4 regions of the Undibacterium sp. TJN25 genome follow, and region 1 is predicted to be linked to each of the others. Evidence: predicted binding sites of a transcription regulator. Region 1 holds the regulator's gene; each other region holds the start of a gene.

Region 1 (4,801 bases):
CCCTTTGTATCGAATAAAGCACAACGCCCCGGGCATCCGGATAATCATCCAAATTATTTTAAAAATAAATTAGCAACCAGGCAAGCTGCCAACTCAATGCACCGGCCATATCAAGTATAAAAATGACACAGACGCACACAAAAAAAGCCGGGCGAACCCGGCTTTTTTTCAGCAATGACGCTACGTATTAAGCGTGCTCGCCTACTACGGAAACAGTCACTTCAACCACTACGTCTGTATGCAGAGCAACAGAAACAGGATGATCGCCAGTAGTTTTCAGTGGACCCATAGGCATACGGATCTGTGATTTTTCAACTGCGAAACCTTGTTTGGTCAGGGCCTCAGCGATATCGTGGTTAGTCACGGAACCGAACAAACGGCCGTCAACACCGGATTTTTGAGAAATCTGAACGGTCAGACCGCTCAGTTTTTCGCCTTGTTTTTCAGCGGCTGCCAATTTTTCGGCGGCTGCTTTTTCCAGGTCTGCGCGTTTTGCTTCGAATTCAGCAATCGCTGCAGCAGTCGCACGGCGAGCCATGCGTTGCGGGATCAGGAAGTTGCGAGCGTAGCCGTCTTTTACACGAACTACATCACCCAGGTTGCCGAGATTAACGACTTTATCAATCAGAATAACTTGCATATTTTTCTCCTAAACGTTCAGCCGTCAATTACGCTGTGTGCAGATCAGTGTATGGCAGCAACGCGAGGTAGCGTGCGCGCTTGATTGCTGTGTCAACTTGACGTTGATACAGGGCTTTAGTACCTGTCAGACGTGCTGGCATGATTTTGCCGTTTTCTTGCACGAAGTCTTTCAGTGTGTCGATGTCTTTGTAATCAACTTGTTCTACGTGTGCAGCGGTGAAGCGGCAGAATTTTTTACGCTTGAACAGTGGATTTTGTTGCTGACGCTTTTGTTTCAGCTTGCTTTTATCAAATTTTTTACCGAATGCCATTTTTGGCTCCTAATCAGGTGGTAGCTTCGAATTCAACGATGTGAAATACGAGGCTTTTGCTATTGCGGTTCTTGCGCGACAAAAAACCCGTGAATGCCATGACGACGCCCAACTCTATGTCCATGAATCGTTTTGAGATTTCACCCGCAGCTATTGCGGATATTTCAAATTCGACCAGGCGGCTGGTGTTGGCCTCCATCTGCTGCGAGCTATGCATCAATATTGCTGAAGCTATCGGAATTCCGGCCGGCGTATAACGCAACACACCTTTTTCCGCAATACTGGCAACGACTCTAAGCTGGTTCACTGATTTCTGTTGCGTCCTCTAACAGGTCAAATACGAATGAATTAAGCTGCAGGCGCTTCAACGCGTGAAGTCTTGGCAGCATCTTCCTTCTGTACTGCTTTCATCATTGGCGAAGGAGCTGTTTCAGCTTTTTTCATTTTTACTGTGAGGTGGCGCAGAACGGCATCATTGAATTTGAATGCTGTTTCCAACTCAAGCAAAGTCTCAGCGTCGCACTCGATGTTCATGCAAACATAGTGAGCTTTCGCCAGCTTCTGGATCATGTAGGCGAGTTGACGGCGGCCCCAGTCTTCCACACGGTGAACTTGACCGTTGCGGGCTGTAACGCTGGCTTTGTAGCGTTCGATCATTGCAGGCACTTGCTCGCTTTGATCCGGGTGTACGATAAATACGATTTCATAATGACGCATATATTCTCCTTGTGGACAATAAAATAGCCCGCCTCGGCGTCAAGACGAGTGCGGGAAGAGGAAAGCCCACGACTATACCCGGTTTTGCCAAATTGTTCAATAGTTTCAGCCACTTGTTCCCTTTACCTCCGGGCGGATCGCGGCAGCGGCCATTTCAGTTCATCGGCCCGGCCGTCTTTTTCGTAGTTTCTGTGCTTTTTTCAGAATTTTCACAGCCAAGGCTTGCGTTTATAACTATATTTTGCGCTATACTGTACAAAAATACAGGCTGAGCATATAAGCAGCCTGTATTTATGTACACCAGCCCAGTCAGCCCTACATCAGAGAAACCACATGCTAAAACTTACTGCACGCCAGGAACAGATATTGACGCTGATCAAGGACGCCATCCAGAACACCGGCTTCCCACCCACCCGTGCCGAGATCGCCAATGAGCTGGGCTTTCGCTCCACCAATGCAGCGGAAGAGCATCTGCAGGCGCTGGCGCGCAAGGGGGCAATAGACATAGCCCCAGGTACATCGCGCGGCATACGCCTGCGCGAATCGGCGCACGACAGCAGCCGCACGTCAGGGATGCAATTGGCACTGCCCCACCCCGCGCTGATGCAGCTGAGCCTGCCGCTGATAGGCCGCGTTGCCGCCGGCTCGCCGATACTGGCGGAAGAACACGTGGACAAAACCTACGCGGTAGACCCGGCGATGTTTTCCGCAACGCCGGATTACCTGCTGAAGGTGCGAGGCATGTCGATGCGCGACGCCGGCATCCTGGATGGCGATTTGCTGGCGGTAAAAAAATCCGACCAGGCCAAGAACGGCCAGATCGTGGTCGCCCGCCTGGGTGAAGATGTTACCGTCAAACGCTACAAGCGTACCGGCTCCATTATTGAACTGCTGGCGGAAAATCCGGATTATCCGAACATCAAGGTCGGCGAGCAGGACGAGGATTTTTCACTGGAAGGCCTTGCCGTTGGCCTGGTGAGGGCGTGGACCTAAATCCGCCGCCATAGGTAGCCCGGAAAGAGCGCAGCGCAATCCGGGAGAACTTCATAAAAACGGTGAACAAACATCACTAATTTAAGCTCTGGCCCATCCAGACAGCAAAGCCAAGAAGGTCAATCGCACATGCCGACTAGCCTCCAATAAAAAAAACGCCCCGATTTTTATTCGGGGCGTTTTTGCATGAGACGAAGTTCTTAGTGCTTTACAACACCGGTATCTACCTGGCCGTCGGTCTTGGCAGCAGCCGCTGCGACCGGCACCTCCTCTTCCACCAGCTCTACCGGCTGACGCTCCAGCGCAATTTCCAGGACCTTGTCTATCCAGCGCACCGGGATGATTTCCAGTTTGTTTTTGACGTTGTCCGGAATCTCGGCCAGATCCTTGGCATTTTCTTCCGGAATCAGCACGGTCTTGATGCCGCCGCGATGAGCTGCCAGCAGCTTCTCTTTCAGGCCGCCGATAGGCAGGACTTCGCCGCGCAAGGTGATCTCACCCGTCATTGCCACGTCTGCGCGCACAGGGATGCCCGTGAACACCGATACCAGCGCCGTTGTCATCGCAATACCTGCCGATGGACCGTCTTTCGGCGTCGCGCCTTCCGGCACGTGGATATGGATATCGCTCTTCTCAAACACCTCAGCCTTGATGCCCAGACGCTTGGCGCGGCTGCGGACAACGGTGCGGGCCGCTTCGATCGACTCCTTCATGACGTCGCCCAGGGTACCGGTGCGTATGACGCCGCCTTTACCCGGCATCGACACAGCCTCGATCGTCAGCAGATCGCCGCCAACTTCAGTCCACGCCAGACCAACTACCTGGCCAACCTGGTTGTCCTTGACTGCCACGCCGAAATCATAACGGCGCACGCCCAGGAATTTATCCAGGTTTTTGGAACTGATGATCGCTTTCTTATCGCTTTTCTTCAGCAGCAGCATCTTGACGACTTTGCGGCAGATCTTGGAGATTTCACGCTCCAGCGAACGCACACCGGCTTCCCGCGTGTAGTAACGGATGATGTCGCGCAATGCACCTTCCGAAACGCTGATCTCTTCTTCCTTCAAACCATTGTTCTTGATTTGCTTCGGCAGCAGATAACGTTGCGCAATGCTGGTTTTTTCATCTTCGGTGTAACCCGACAAACGTATTACTTCCATCCTGTCCAGCAAAGCCGGCGGGATGTTGTATGAGTTGGACGTCGCCACGAACATCACATCGGACAGATCGAAATCCACCTCGATATAGTGGTCTGAGAAAGTGTGGTTCTGCTCAGGATCCAGCACCTCCAGCAAAGCGGACGAAGGATCGCCACGGAAATCGGCGCCCATCTTGTCTACTTCATCCAGCAGGAACAAAGGATTACGCACGCCTACCTTGGACAGGCTTTGCAAAATCTTGCCGGGCATGGAACCGATATAGGTGCGGCGGTGACCACGAATCTCGGCCTCGTCGCGAACGCCACCCAATGCCATGCGTACGAACTTGCGGTTCGTGGCGCGGGCAATGGACTGGCCCAGCGATGTCTTGCCGACGCCGGGAGGACCTACCAGACACAGGATAGGCGCCTTCAGCTTGTCCACGCGCTGTTGCACGGCAAGATATTCCAGGATGCGTTCTTTAACCTTATCCAGACCATAGTGGTCATCTTCCAACACCTTCTCGGCATTGGTCAGGTCATTATTGACCTTGGATTTTTTCTTCCACGGCAAATTGACGATGGTGTCGATGTAATTGCGCACGACGGTTGCTTCCGCAGACATCGGCGACATCATCTTCAGTTTCTTCAGTTCATTCTGAGCCTTGTCGCGCGCCTCTTTAGGCATCTTGGCAGCGATAATTTTCTTCTCCAGCTCGTCAATGTCGGCACCTTCTTCGCCTTCACCAAGTTCTTTCTGGATAGCCTTGACCTGCTCGTTCAGGTAGTACTCGCGCTGGGACTTTTCCATCTGGCGCTTGACGCGGCCACGGATGCGTTTTTCCACTTGCAGGATATCAAGCTCACCTTCCAACTGGCCGAGCAGATGCTCCAGGCGCTTGGCGACACTGAAAATCTCCAGGATGACCTGCTTCTGCTCCAGTTTCAGCGGCAGATGCGCCGCGATGGTGTCGGCTAGGCGGCCGGCGTCGTCGATTCC
Region 2 (4,801 bases), 160 kb from region 1:
TACCAGGATAATTTTGCGCAGGGCGAGGGATACCTGGTGTATTCAGGAACAGGCTCCATCGCCGCCTTCATCGACAGCGACGGCGTGTTCCACCGGGCCGGCGGACATGGCGGCGTCCTCGACGATGCCGGAGGCGGCTTCTGGATCGCACGCGAAGCATTGCGCCATATATGGCGTAGGGAAGACGAGCTGCCGGGCAGCTGGCGCTCATCGGCGATGGCGTTGAAGGTTTTCGAGCACATTGGCGGCAATGACTGGGCCTCGTCGCGCGCGTTTATTTATAACTCAACGCGAGGCGAAGTGGGCATGCTGGCATTGGCCGTGGCGGCCGCAGCGGATACCGACTCCGCAGCACTGGCCATCCTGAAGAACGCCGGCTGTGAACTGGCAAGGCTGGGGATGGCGCTTAGCGGGCGCTACGGCGAAAAAACCATCGTACTGGCAGGACGGGTGCAAGAGCTGCATGCGGCGGTTGCGCAAAGCATGCATTCCTGCCTACCGCCCAATACCAGTTTTAGGCAAAGCACCCGCCGGCCGCATCTTGCGGCGGCACGCATAGCAGCAAATATCGCCGCAGCTGACGGGCGACATCGATGAAACCCCTCTGTGTTTTTTTCCATAATCGAGCATAATCCCTACCCAGCGATGAAAAAACTTTTTACCCTGATTGCCATGACCGCTTTCCTTACCGGCTGTGCCAGCACCTTGAACATTGACAGGACCTATTCAGGGAAAATGCAGGATAGCCGCGCCCGCTTCCTGGTCATCCATTACACGGTCTCGAACCTGCAGCGCTCCATCCAGCTGCTGACCGGAGATAATGTCAGCGTGCATTATTTGGTAAGCGATGAGGACCAGCCGCGCATCTATGGCATGGTGGACGAAAGCAAACGCGCCTGGCACGCCGGTAAAAGCGAATGGAAGGACTACAAGAGCCTGGGAGCCAGCTCGATCGGCATCGAGATCGTCAACCCCGGCTATATCGATACCCCTGCTGGCCGCGTTTATGCGCCCTTCCCGCAAAAACAGATTGATGTGCTGATGCCGCTGATCAAGGATATCGTGGCCCGCAACCAGATCGCTCCTGAGAACATCCTGGGCCACAGCGACATCGCACCGCAGCGCAAGCAAGACCCTGGACCTATGTTTCCGTGGAAGCAGTTGGCCGATGCGGGCCTGATTATCTGGCCGAATGCCGACCAGGTAAAAGCAAGGCAGGCCGCATTTGAAAACCAATTGCCGGATATTGCCTGGTTCCAGAAGAAACTGCACGAACATGGCTTTGCCTTACCGCAGACAGGTGAACTGGATGCTGCAACAAAGAACGTTATCAGCGCTTTCCAGATGAAATACAGGCCGTCCAATATAGACGGCAAACCCGATGCGGAAACGGCGGCGATACTGGACGTGCTGACAAGCTCGCCATCGACCCTAGTGACCCCGTTTCTCGAACAGATAGCCCATACACCAAAATAAGGACGAATAATGAAATCAGGTACAAAGATGCGGTTGACGTGGATAGTATTACTGGCTGCGATTGTGGCATTGAGCGGCTGCGCTACGGGGTTACGGCTGGATACCAGCAAAACCGCCGTCAGCCAGGAGAGCCGGGTAAAATTTTTGATCATCCACTACACGGCACAGGATATGCCTACCGCGTTGCATACGCTAACCCAGCAGGAAGTGAGCGCGCATTACCTGGTGGGCGATGATAACCCTACCACGATCTACCGCCTGGTGGATGAAAGCCAGACCGCCTACCAGGCCGGACTGAGCGACTGGAAGGGCTATAGCCGGCTGAATCCCAGTTCCATTGGCATAGAAATCGTCAACCTGGGTTACCACGATGGGCCGAATGGCCGTACCTACGTCCCCTTTCCGCAATACCAGATAGACAGCCTCATCCCTTTGGTAAAAGAAATCGTGGCACGCCATCATATCAAGCCGGAGAATATTCTCGGCCACCAGGAAATTGCGCCCCAGCGTAAACCTGATCCGGGGCCTCTGTTCCCATGGAAGCAGCTAGCAGACGCTGGCCTGATTCCCACTCTGGACGCTGCACTGATTACGGCAAAGAAGGACGAGTACGACCAGCAATTGCCTGACATTGCTTGGTTCCAGAAAAAGCTGGCCCAGCACGGTTACGCAACGCCGCAAACCGGCGTGCTGGATAACGCCACCCGCAACGTGCTGATCGCCTTCCAGGCGCGCTATCGTCCCGCCAAGTTCGATGGCTCTGCCGATGCAGAATCGGCGGCTATTCTGGAAGTGCTGACCACAACCAAGCCGTTTACCAAACCGCAGCAATGAACCTGGCGCTTGAAGAATTAGGAATATCGCAGAGCCTGCTGGACGCGCGTGGTTTCATCGCTCAGGAAGAAGCACGGGAATTGGCAATAGTGGAAATTGGCGAGGATGGCCGCGAGTTCATGCTGACGCCGACAACGGGCGCTGCGTGGCACAGCATGAAAAATGCCGCGCAAGAAGATGGTGTCGCCCTGGTAATGGTATCCGCCTTCAGGAGTATACAAAGGCAGGCGGAAATCGTACGCAGTAAACTGGATGATGGCCTGCAGATTACAGAAATTTTGACAGTTGTCGCGCCGCCGGGATATAGCGAGCACCATACCGGCCGCGCCATTGACATAGGTAGCGACGAAGATACTCCAGAGCTGGAGATAGAATTTGAAACCACGGTAGCGTTTGCATGGCTCACACGGCATGCGGGCACATTCGGCTTCTTCATGTCCTATCCGCAAGGGAATTCTTCAGGCTACCAGTATGAACCCTGGCACTGGTGCTTTAAAGAGCCTTCGACGTGAACGCTGCAACAGGTCTCAACGGCAAACACGCGACGTAATACAAGCTTATATTGGAAACTTGCGTACTACCGCCGTAACGACACCCCACAGCTAAGGATCATCGGCCTTTTTGCAGATGATGGTATCGACATCAGGGTGCTCAGACTTCAATACCAGCATGCCGTGCGAACTGTGCAGCCGCATCAGAACATATTCATTTTCCACAATAGCGATCACCATCTGGCCGCTCTCTGCATGCACGGAGCGATCTACTAGAAGCTTGTCTCCATCACAGATGCCGGCGCTGCACCAGCTATCGTCCTGCACGTCAAAGAAGAAGGAGCTTCCTTTATTCGGCACCACATAGTTATTCAGATCCAGCGTCGTCTCCGCATAACCGGATACCAGCGGCGAAAAATCCGGCGGCAAGCTGCGGCTCAGTTCCGGGATCCTGCACAAAGGTGAATCCGGATCAGGACTGACAGGCAGCTGGCTCAAGGTTTTCTTTTTAAGCGATGATGGATGAAAAGTTCGGGCAGTTTGCATAGCACTCCTGTTGCACCTCGTTTTTACTGTATTTATATACAGTATATCGTAAACTTGGGAGTGTTCAAGACATTCCCGGCTACGCAATCGCCACATCAGGGAGCATCCTCGAATAATTTGCCTGCAGGAAATCAGGACTTGAGTTAAGCTATTGAAATATAAGGATATTTTATTTATTTTTCAGCAATGCATTCACAGAAACGGAATTAACGTGTCTATTTCAGCATTCAGCAGCGGGCTCTCCGGCATGCAGGCATTCCAGCGTGGGCTGGATACATCAGCCAATAATATTGCCAATGCCCAAACGAATGGTTTCAAACCACAACAGGCTTCTTTCAAGGAAGGTGCGACAGGAGGCGTGTCCACGGTAGTGAGCGGAAATGGCAGCAACGGCATGTCTGCGATTTCCCAGGAAGCCAGTGGAACTGATCTGGCAACAGAAACGATCGATTCTCTGGTATATAAGAACGGATTTGATGCTTCAGCCAAAGTAGTAAAAACTGCCGACCAGATGCTGGGTACACTGGTCGACATCAAGGCCTGACATCGCCAGGCCGATTACATCGCTTATCCCGGGTCTCCGGGATACATGTGGTTTGCTCTGATGAACTGCTGCGTCGCGCGGCAACCCGCAACGACCGTATCCGCCTCCTGCATCAGGTCCCGAAGATTTCCTTCAATTTCTGGAGGAAGTGCAAGGGTGAAGGCAGCGGCTGCATTGCTTCCTGCGGCGCCTGCGGTATCGGCGGCGGGGGCAAGTCCATGACAGATACTGGCGGAGACGCGCAGGCCTGAGTCAGTATGGCCGCTGCTGCCATAGGCAGCATGGATTTGGTTAAGCTCATTATTGACATCCTTTCTGATGCGCTGCCCATCCAGCGCCTGTTGTTCTACAATTCGTTCATTGTTTTTTACGCGCGCCAGCAATGCCGACTTTTCAGCTTCCGCTCGCTCACGGCTTTCCTTATCCCACCTGGCCTGTATTTCCGCCCTCCCCTGTAGTTGACCTCGCCTTTGCATGCCCCACATCGCGGCACCCAGTAGCCCGAACAAGACAAGAACTGCAATTAATCTGGCATACAGGCTCATCCCGATTTCCTTAAACACAGTTCTTTTTCTGCCGCTCGACGCTTGATCAGGCCGGGCAAAACCTTCCCTCCTGCATAGACCCAGCGTGGCAGCTCATTACAGGCGCCGGCAAGATCACCTGCATTTAGCTTGCGAGCCATTGACGACCCGCAAAAATTGCCACTGCCAGCATTAAAAATGAATGAAGCAAAAGCCGCACGCTGGTTATCGGTCAAAGGCACGAGCACGCACGCGCGCATTTCGGCATCGGCCTTAAGCAGATCCTTCGCCAGCATGTCGTCACACTGGTCAGCGGTGGCGGTCTGCCCGAGGTGCACACCTTCGGTGTGGCCGCGGCAGATGGTTGGAATACTGACCGGGTCCAG
Region 3 (4,801 bases), 320 kb from region 1:
AAAATTGCCGTCAGCTTCGATCTGGAAGGCGCGCTGCCGCTGATGGACAGTCCGGAGATGGTCGCCCTGTATCACCAGCTGGGTGTGCGGCAAATCCATTTTGCCTACAACCGCAATAATAATGTAGCGGATGGCTGCCACGACATGGAGCGCGGGCTGACACCACTAGGCCGCCGCATGGTGCGCGCCGTCAACGACGCAGGCATGCTGATGGATTGTTCGCATAGCGGGAGGCGTAGCAGCCTGGACATCATGGAGGCATCCGACCAGCCCGTCATCTTCAGCCATGCAAACCCGCTGGCGCTGGCGGAACACGGCCGCAATGTCAGCGATGAACAGATCCGCGCGTGTGCCGCCACCGGCGGCGTGGTATGCGTATCCGGCCTGTCATTTTTCCTGGGCAGCGACAATCCCACTGCCGACGATGTGGCACGCCATGCGGCGTATATCGCCGGGCTGGTTGGCGTAGAGCATGCGGGCATAGGGCTGGATATCTGTTTCAGGGAGGAAGGTCTAGACGATACGCCCTCCGGCGATTTCGACCCTTCGTACTGGTGGCCGGCATCCGCAGGCTATGACATGGAGCAGCCGCCCAGCTTCACGCCGGTGGAAACCTGGAAGCTGCTGCCCGCCGCGCTGGAAAAAACCGGCATGAGTAAAGAGGAGGCGGCGCTGGTCATGGGCGGCAACATGATGCGCGTCGCGCAGCAAGTGTGGAAGGCGTGATTGTTCGTCTCTGATAGTTGGTCGGAACTGGCTTTTTTGATAATGGAGTATCATTATCCGGGTAATCCCGCAGCGGCTTGCATCCCCTCTCCCGCGTGCGGGAGAGGGCCAGGGTGAGGGTGGTCAACATCATGTAGAAATTTTCTGCAGGGAAAAGCCAAATCTGTAAAACCTAAATTCAGGTTTTTAATGCGTGGCCTTGGTGCAAAAATTCTCTCCATCAGTTTAGTCCCCCTCACCGCGCCCCTCTCCCGCACGCGCGAGAGGGGCGGAGCAGAAGCGCACCTACAACCTCAACCCAAGGAGATCGACTAATGCCACATCGCCTGATCCGACAAAGCCTGGCTGTTTCAGTAAGCGCCATTTTTTCTTTTTCCTTGTCCTTTTCTTTTTGCAGCCCCGCGCTTGCCGCTTCGCAGGCGCCGGTCGCCGCGGAGCACGGCATGGTCGTCACGGCGCAGCATCTTGCCACCAAGGTGGGTGTGGATGTACTGAAAAAAGGCGGCAATGCGATTGATGCCGCGGTGGCAGTCGGCTATGCGCTCGCGGTGGTCTACCCGGCGGCAGGCAATCTGGGCGGCGGCGGTTTCATGACGATACAACTGGCGGACGGCCGCAAGACCTTCCTCGATTTCCGTGAAAAAGCGCCGCTGGCGGCGACGGCCAATATGTACCTGGATGCCCAGGGCAATGTCATCAAGGGCTTGTCCAGCAAGGGCTATCTGGCCTCCGGCGTGCCGGGCAGCGTGGCGGGCATGGAATATGCGCTGGCCAAGTACGGCACGATGAAGCGCCAGGCCGTGATGGCGCCCGCCGTTGCTTATGCGCAGGGCGGCTTCACCCTGGATGAAGGCGATACCGATATGTTCGTGACGGCTACCGAAGATTTCCGCAAGGATGCGCCCTCGGCCGCCATCTTTCTGAACAAGGGCGAGCCGTTTAAGCCGGGGCAGGTGCTGGTGCAGAAAGACCTGGCCAGGACCTTGCTGCAGATCAGCCGTAACGGCGCCGACGGTTTCTATAAAGGCCAGGTGGGCAAGGCGCTGGTGGCAGCCAGCCAGGCCGGCAAGGGCATCCTGACGCAGGCAGACCTGGACCAGTACAAAGTGCGTGAACTGGCGCCGGTGGAGTGCGATTACCGCGGCTACCATGTCGTCTCGGCGCCGCCGCCGAGCTCCGGCGGCGTGGTCATCTGCGAGATACTCAATATCGTCGAAGCCTATCCGCTAAAGGAGCTGGGCTACGGCTCCGCGCAGGGCGTGCATTACGAGATCGAAGCGATGCGCCATGCGTACATGGACCGCAACAGCTATCTGGGCGACCCGGATTTTGTCAAGAATCCGCTGGACAGGCTGCTGGACAAGGCCTACGCCGCCAAGGTGCGGGCCGTCATCGATCCGGCCAAGGCCGGCGTTTCCAAGGACATCAAACCCGGCGTGCCGCCGCATGAGGGCAGCAACACCACGCATTACTCCATCGTGGACAAGGAGGGCAATGCCGTCTCAGTCACTTATACGCTGAACGACTGGTTTGGCGCCAAGGTCACCGCTGCAGGCACCGGCGTGCTGATGAACGATGAGATGGACGACTTCACCGTCAAGGCAGGCGTGCCCAATATGTACGGCCTGGTGCAGGGCGAAGCCAATTCCATCGCCCCCGGCAAGCGTCCGCTGAGTTCGATGGCGCCCACCATCGTCACCCGCGACAACAAGCCCTTCATGGTCGTCGGCACACCGGGCGGCAGTCGCATCATCACCGCCGTCGTGCATACGATACTGAACGTGATCGACTACGGCATGAACATCCAGGAAGCAGTGGACGCGCCACGTTTCCACCAGCAATGGCTGCCGGATGTCACCAACGTGGAAACCAATGGGCTGAGCCCCGATACCCGCAAGATACTGACAGCAATGGGCCATAACCTCGGCGCGCCGCAGCCGGCCAACCACATTGCCGCCATCCTGGTGGGCGCTCCCTCGGCAGAAGGCAAGCCGCGCGGCGACAACAAGTTCTATGGCGCCAATGACCCGCGCAGGAATTCTGGTCTGGCACTGGGTTTCTAAACCCTGCTTGCAGGCTTTATCGCCGGCCGCCTTCCGTGCGGCCGGCACCCCTCTTCCGCAATACCACCCCTGAAATTCGAGTATGCCTGAAAGACGGTGATATACTGTTCTTATGTACAGTTGTTGCCCTATTGATCCTTTATTACTCCGCATGCTCCGTAGCGTCCGACGTTTGTTATGCCGCCCATGACTCCCGTGCTCGATAATCCCTTCTATTACCTGGAAAATTTCCACATGGTGCTGGAGTGGATTGCCACGCGCTATGACGATCTGCTGGTGGAGGAGGAAAGGGAGTTCATCCGCAGGTTTGCCATATTGCCGCAAGCGTCGCAGGCGCTGCTGGTTCGCATGGTGATGCGCAAGGGGGAGCTTTTCCGTGCCAGCAAGTTGCGCTATGCGGAAATCGGCGCCAGCACAGAGGCGGCTGCCTTGCTGGTGGAAGAGGGTTGGGTGGACGATGAGCCCCTGCTGTATCTGGAACACCTGTTTGTGTTGCTGAAAAAAGAGGAGATTGCGGCGGGACTACGGCTGCCCGCTGTGCTGGCGTCTGCTCGCAAGGCCGATCAGCTGGAGGTGCTGCGCGCGCAGTACGGCGACGAAGTGCGCAGCCTGCGGGACTGGCATGCGGACTGCGATGACTGCATCTACCATCTGCTGATCGGCGACCTGTGCGACCGTCTGCGCCTGATGTTTTTCGGCAATCTGCACCAGGACTGGACGGAGTTTGTGTTGGCCAACCTGGGCATTTACCAGTATGAGACGGTGGAGTTTTCGGCGGCTTCGCGCGGGTTCCGCACGCGCGAGGATGTCGATACCTATCTGCATCTGCACCGCTGCAAGGAGCGCTTCCTGCAGGAAGAGGCGCTGCCGGAGATTATTGCCGATATGGGCGGCGCGCTGGACAATCCGTGGCTGGAAGGGCGGCGTTCCAAGCTGCTGTTCCAGGTCGCGCAGCAGTATGAAAAACTGCATGATTTGGAAGCAGCGCTGGCGGTCTATTGCAGTTGCCGCTATCCAGGTTCACGCGCACGCGCGATACGCGTACTGGAAAAGCTGGAACAAACGGCTGCCGCGTTTGAGCTGGCCAGCCTGGCCCAGCAGTCGCCCGAGAGCGAGGCAGAGAAGCAGCAACTGGCACGCATGCTGCCGCGCTTGCGGCGCAAGACAGGGCAAGGGCGGATACCGGCAAGCAAACCCCCTGCGCCGGACAATGTGGCATTGCGCCTGCCACGGCCACGCGATGGGTTCTGGGTGGAGGGCGTCGTGCGCGACCATCTGGCGAGCGAGCATGCGGATGCCTCTGTGCATTACGTGGAAAACGCGCTCATCAACTCCCTGTTCGGCCTGCTATGCTGGGACGCGGTATTCATGCCGCTGCCGGGCGCATTTTTTCACTCCTTCCATAGCGGCCCGGCGGACTTGCACCACGCCGATTTTTACGCGCGGCGCGAGGCGGCTTTCCGCGCCTGCTTCGCGCAGCTGGACACCGGGGAATACCGGCAATCGATACACCGCTGCTTTGCCGCCAAGGCCGGCCTGCAGTCGCCGTTTGTATTCTGGGGCAGCCTGACGGAAGAACTGCTGGAGCAGGCGTTGGACTGTATCCCGGCACTGCATCTGCAAAAATGCTTTGAACGCCTCTTGCAGGACATCAAATCCAACTGCTCCGGCCTGCCGGACCTGGTCCAGTTCTGGCCGCAGGAACGGCGCTACCGGCTGATTGAAGTGAAGGGGCCGGGCGACCGCCTGCAGGATAACCAGATACGCTGGCTGGATTACTTCATGGCGCATGATATTCCGGTGGCTGTCTGCTACGTGGAGTGGGCAGATGGGGAGCACGCTTGAACGGCCAGCAGCAGTACACGGTGGCGGTGCGCGCGTTGTGCGAGTTCACCGCCAAGCTGGGCGACCTGGATTTGCGCTTCACGCCTTCACCCAGCGCGCAGGAGGGCATCGCCGGGCATATAGTCGTCACTGCGCGCCGCGCCGCGGGCTACCTGACGGAGTTGAGC
Region 4 (4,801 bases), on a different contig from region 1:
GCATGGGCCTGGGAATGAAACTCGTATTGCATGTGCATGAGGGAAATCTCTACTTCACCAGTGATGGATATTTCTGGGACCTGCTGGGTTTCCGGCTGCCTTTGCCGGCCATCCTGACACCTGGGAAAACCTTCCTGTGCCATCGCAATGACAGTCCTACCGATTTCAATATACGCATAGAAATAAGGCATGTGCTGTTCGGCACTACATTTACGCAGGCCGGCGCTTTCCATGAAGCTGCAGAAGAAGCCGGGATGGCCGAAGGGAGCCCTTCATGAACACCCATTTATTGGCTTTGCAACTGATGGCGGCACAAGGCATGCTCGGGGCTTTCGATACGCTGTACCATCATGAGCTGACCGAAGCGCTGGCCCAGCGCAGCAGCGCGCGGACGGAGTTGGCTATTCATGCCTTGCGCGCGGTGATCTACAGCGCCTTGTTCATCGGTTTGTCTGCCTGGACATGGCAGGGGGCCTGGGCCCTGGTCTTACTTGCAGTATTCGGCGTAGAGATTATCCTGACCTTATGGGACTTTGTGGTGGAGGACAGCACCCGCCTGCTGCCGGCAAGCGAAAGGATAACGCATACGGTGCTGGCCATGAATGGCGGCGCGTTTGTGATGCTGTTGGCATTAAACACGCCTGAGTGGCTGGCGCAGCCTACGGCCTTTGTCTGGCAGCCGCATGGCTTGCTTAGCATTTTTCTGGCCGCATGCGGCATCGGTGTAGGTTTGTCCGGCGTGCGGGATGCCTTCGCCGCGATACAATTGGGAGTCACTGCAATGAAAGAAGAAAGCCTTCCGCTTATCCGTTTCGGCGATAAAGCTGAAAACATCCTGGTGACTGGCGCCACCGGATTTATTGGGCAGCGCCTGGTACGCGCACTGCTCGCAGACGACCATCGGGTCACCGTACTTAGCCGCGATCCACGCAGGGCAGCGTGGTTGTTTGATGGAAAGGTCCGGTGCATTGACAGCATGCAGAAGCTGGCATCGGACTATCCGGTGGATGTCATCATCAATCTGGCGGGAGCCCGCATACTTGGCTGGCGCTGGACCGCCGCGCGCAAGGCGGTATTGCGCGGTAGCCGCATTGATGTGACCCACAGTCTGGTTGAATGGATCGCCAAGGCCGAGCACAAGCCGAGACTGCTGCTTTCAGCCTCCGCGATCGGCTACTACGGCATACAGCGGCAAGGAGATGAACGGGAATTGACGGAAGATGATCTTCCACAGAACATTTTCATGTCTCAGTTGTGCCGCGACTGGGAACTGGCCGCGCAGGCTGCGGCAACCCATGGAGTGCGCGTGATACGCATGCGTTTCGGTGTGGTCTTTGGACAGCAGGGCGCGCTGCCCATGATGCTGCTGCCCGTCCGACTGGGCATTGGCGGCCCATTGGGAAGCGGCAAACAATGGCTGTCCTGGATACATGTTGATGACCTGCTGCGCGGCATGGCGCATCTGTGGCACGCGCAGGAAGATGGCGTGTATAACTTCACGGCACCGGAGTGCGTCACGCAAAAGCGGTTTAGCGAACTGGCAGCAAGTGTCATCCACAGGCCAAGCTTTTTCCCTACACCGGGTTTCCCTATGCGGCTGGGTCTGGGAGAGCAGGCTGACTTGCTGCTGGAAGGGCAGCGCGTCATGCCGGCACGGCTCCAGGCTAGCGGGTTTGAATTTTCCTATCCGGAGCTGCGTAGCGCCTTGCTGCAGATACTATGAATTGCGAAAAAAGATGATTGTCGAATATAGCGTGGAAATTGATGCCAGTATTGAAGACGTATATCGCATTTCCCAGGATTATTCCGTGCGCTATTTATGGGACCCTTTCCCTGAGAAGATAGAAATGCTGCATGGCGAGCAGGAGATACGGCCGGGTACTGAAGTGCGTGTGCTGGCCAAATCTGGCATACAGATGGAAGTGCGGTTCGTGCAATGCAGGCCACCTGAAGTGGCTGCAGTGACGATGACTAAGGGGCCTTTTTTTCTAAGCCATTTTGCTGGGAGCTGGACATTTCGCGCTAGAGCAGATGTGGGTACCTTAGCTCGGTTCAAGTATTCACTAAAAATGAAACGCTGGGCTTTGCCATGGCTGAGTGAAAAGATTGCCAGCTTTTATTTCAGGAGAAAAATCATCGAGCGGATGAGCGGGCTCAAACATTACTGCGAGCAGGAAAATACCCTCGCTGTATAAATCTTTTGGGAGCACCGGATAAATGCGGCAGAGTATGTTGTTGTGCTTCACATCCCATCATCAAAGAAATCGAATTGCCCGCCCTTGCTTTTGCTCCTGGTGTTTTCCGCTGCCGGCACGATCAGCGGACGCCGGAAGCGGGAGCCGTCCAGTGTGCCAAAACTGCCTGAACGCCTGGTAATGCCGAGCCGCTCTATGCATTTATCAAAGCGCTGCTTGATCAGGTCGGTCCAGATGCCTTCGCCGCGCATGCGCTTGCCGAAATCGGCTTCATAATCCTTGCCGTTGCGCATGTCGCGGATGCGGTTCATCACCCTTTGCGCGCGGTCCGGGAAGTGTGCTTCCAGCCATTGCTGGAACAGCGGGCTGACCTCCCACGGCAGGCGTAGCACGATATAGCTGGCGTTGATGGCGCCGGCGTCCGCCACGGCAGCCAGTATGCGCTCCAGGTCCGGCTCGGTCACGAAAGGGATGACCGGCGCAATGCTGACGCCGACCGGGATGCCGGCCTCGGTCAGCCGCCGTATCGTTTCCAGCCGGCGCAGCGGTGTCGTGGCGCGGGGCTCCAACGTGCGTGCAATAGCTGGGTCCAGCGTGGTGATGGTCACCGCGACGATGGCTTGCTGTTTTGCCGCCATCGGCGCCAGCAGGTCAATATCGCGCTCCACCAGCGAAGATTTGGTGATGACGGCGACCGGGTGTTCGCATTCCTGCAATACCTGCAGCACGCGCCGTGTCAGTTTCAGTTCGCGTTCGCAAGGCTGGTAGGCATCGGTATTGACGCCCAGCGCGATGCCGCTAGGGACATACGATGCCTTGGCCAGTTCCCGCCGCAGCAGTTCCGGCGCGTTGACCTTTGCGTAGATCTTGCTTTCAAAATCCAGGCCGGGCGACAGGCCCAGATAGCTGTGCGTGGGCCGCGCAAAGCAGTAGATGCAGCCATGCTCACAGCCGCGATACGGGTTCAGCGATATGCTGAAGGGAATGTCCGGAGACTGGTTGCGCGTGAGGATGGTTTTGGCGGTTTCTTCCAGCACCTGGGTTTTCCAAGGGCGGGGTGCATCGGTTTCAGCGCTGTCGCTACTGTCATCGATGACCTCGCGGTCAGACCAGTCGTCATAGAATTTTTCCCGCGCATGGACTTCATAGCGGCCCTGCATATTGCTGACCGCGCCGCGCCCCTTTTGCGCCCTGAGCATGGGCACTAGCGGTTGCGGTTCGATGTCTTCGGGGAGAGGGTGCTTGGGCATTATGAACCTAGAATACTGTATGTATGTACAGTATTCTAGGTTTGTTTGAATTGGATATCAAGCCCGGCAAAGGGGTTTACTTCGATTGCTACATTGGCAATATCTTTGTCGATGTTCCTTCAGCGCCCGAGCCCGACAAGGGGCAGAACTCTCAGGCCTTCGTCTTCTTCGACGATTTTGACTTTGCCGAGACATTCAGGGCGATCGCTTCCAGGATCAGCGCCCTGAAGGCGGAGGCATCGATTTCCTCGCCTTCGTGAATGTCGATCGCGCGGCGTACATTGCCATCGAGACTGGAGTTGAACAGGTGGGCCGGATCTTGCAGCGACGCGCCCTTGGCGAAGGTAAGCTTGACGACTTTCTTGTAGGACTCGCCGGTGCAAATGATGCCGTCATGCTCCCACACCGGCGTGCCCATCCACTTCCAAGTTTCGACGACATCCGGGTCTGCTTCCTGGACAAGCTTGCGCATCCTGCCCAAGGTTGCACCGCGCCAGTCTCCCAGTTCGGCGATTTTGTTTGTGATCAGTTCCGATGCAGGTTGCGTTTCGCTTGCTTCCGGTTTTTTCATGTGTTCTTCCTGGATTTTCCAGTGATATTGCCATGTAAACGATTTACTTGAACGCCTCGTCCGTTACTGCATCCGCCTGCGGTTTCCACTGCAGGGAATAGTAGCTGCCCCTGTCCCGCGCCCATGGGTCGAACACGTTGACCACGTCGTCCAGTTCCGTCGCCAGTTCGGGCGTGGTGCGCAGCAGGATGCGTTTCAGCGGCGACATCTCGACGACATGGCCGTTGGAGGGCCGCCTTTCCATGACCTTACCGTCCGGCCCGTTCTGGTTGACCCAGCTGACGCCGAACTTGCTATAAAACTCAGGACGGAAGCTGGACGTGAAGAAGCGGTCGCTGAACAGGCGGCGCGAGGCGTTCAGGATGAAGACCTGGAACTGGGTTTCCGAAATTGCAAAGCCCTGGGGCCGTGTGAACTCCGATAGCCAGCCGACTATTGTATCGACATCTTCTATATTGTCCACCATGCTGCCGTTGCGGTTGCCGAGGCAGTCGTTGATCGGCGCCTTGTCGTCGTCCAGCTGGCTGGTGGTGATGATCTTGGCGGCATCGCAGCGGTGCTGGCCGTACACTTCCCTCAGCAGGCCGACCAGGCGCTCCTGTTCCTTGCGTTCGGGCGAATTGGCGGGCAGGCGCTGGTCGACAAAGTCTTCATAACTGGTCAGCTGTTTGAGACCGTACTGGCGGCGGAATTCGTTAAAGCGCGGCACGCCGCGCTCGCGGTCGCGCAGGATGTCCAGCGCAGCAATGTCGATCTTCTGCGTCGCAGTCTGCAGGCGCGGCAGC

The links. The regulator LexA, encoded in region 1, represses DNA repair genes until DNA is damaged. The targets are predictions, from matches to a motif close to ACTGTATNNNNATACAGT.
Region 2: the regulator LexA is predicted to act here: its motif matches at 3,373-3,390, upstream of ACO0LO_RS05070 (LexA family protein).
Region 3: the regulator LexA is predicted to act here: its motif matches at 2,893-2,910, upstream of ACO0LO_RS04320 (VRR-NUC domain-containing protein).
Region 4: the regulator LexA is predicted to act here: its motif matches at 3,460-3,477, upstream of ACO0LO_RS15320 (PA0069 family radical SAM protein).

Annotation. Positions count from the first base shown of each region.
Region 1 is NZ_JBMPPM010000002.1:474,997-479,797, reverse strand. It holds gene rplI (50S ribosomal protein L9) at 188-640, opposite strand; gene rpsR (30S ribosomal protein S18) at 669-953, opposite strand; gene priB (primosomal replication protein N) at 967-1,260, opposite strand; gene rpsF (30S ribosomal protein S6) at 1,302-1,670, opposite strand; gene lexA (transcriptional repressor LexA) at 2,004-2,663, shown strand; gene lon (endopeptidase La) at 2,864-4,801, opposite strand, start outside.
Region 2 is NZ_JBMPPM010000002.1:312,650-317,450, reverse strand. It holds gene ACO0LO_RS05090 (N-acetylglucosamine kinase) at 1-597, shown strand, start outside; gene ACO0LO_RS05085 (N-acetylmuramoyl-L-alanine amidase) at 646-1,476, shown strand; gene ACO0LO_RS05080 (N-acetylmuramoyl-L-alanine amidase) at 1,486-2,310, shown strand; gene ACO0LO_RS05075 (M15 family metallopeptidase) at 2,307-2,822, shown strand; gene ACO0LO_RS05070 (LexA family protein) at 2,913-3,299, opposite strand; gene ACO0LO_RS05065 (flagellar basal body rod C-terminal domain-containing protein) at 3,499-3,891, shown strand; gene ACO0LO_RS05060 (hypothetical protein) at 3,915-4,436, opposite strand; gene ACO0LO_RS05055 (lysozyme) at 4,433-4,801, opposite strand, start outside.
Region 3 is NZ_JBMPPM010000002.1:156,244-161,044, forward strand. It holds gene ACO0LO_RS04310 (dipeptidase) at 1-726, shown strand, start outside; gene ggt (gamma-glutamyltransferase) at 1,170-2,789, shown strand; gene ACO0LO_RS04320 (VRR-NUC domain-containing protein) at 2,967-4,634, shown strand; gene ACO0LO_RS04325 (ATP-dependent DNA helicase) at 4,631-4,801, shown strand, end outside.
Region 4 is NZ_JBMPPM010000005.1:433,003-437,803, forward strand. It holds gene ACO0LO_RS15305 (DUF4166 domain-containing protein) at 1-278, shown strand, start outside; gene ACO0LO_RS15310 (TIGR01777 family oxidoreductase) at 275-1,723, shown strand; gene ACO0LO_RS15315 (SRPBCC family protein) at 1,737-2,195, shown strand; gene ACO0LO_RS15320 (PA0069 family radical SAM protein) at 2,243-3,445, opposite strand; gene ACO0LO_RS15325 (DUF1801 domain-containing protein) at 3,597-4,016, opposite strand; gene ACO0LO_RS15330 (peroxidase family protein) at 4,060-4,801, opposite strand, start outside.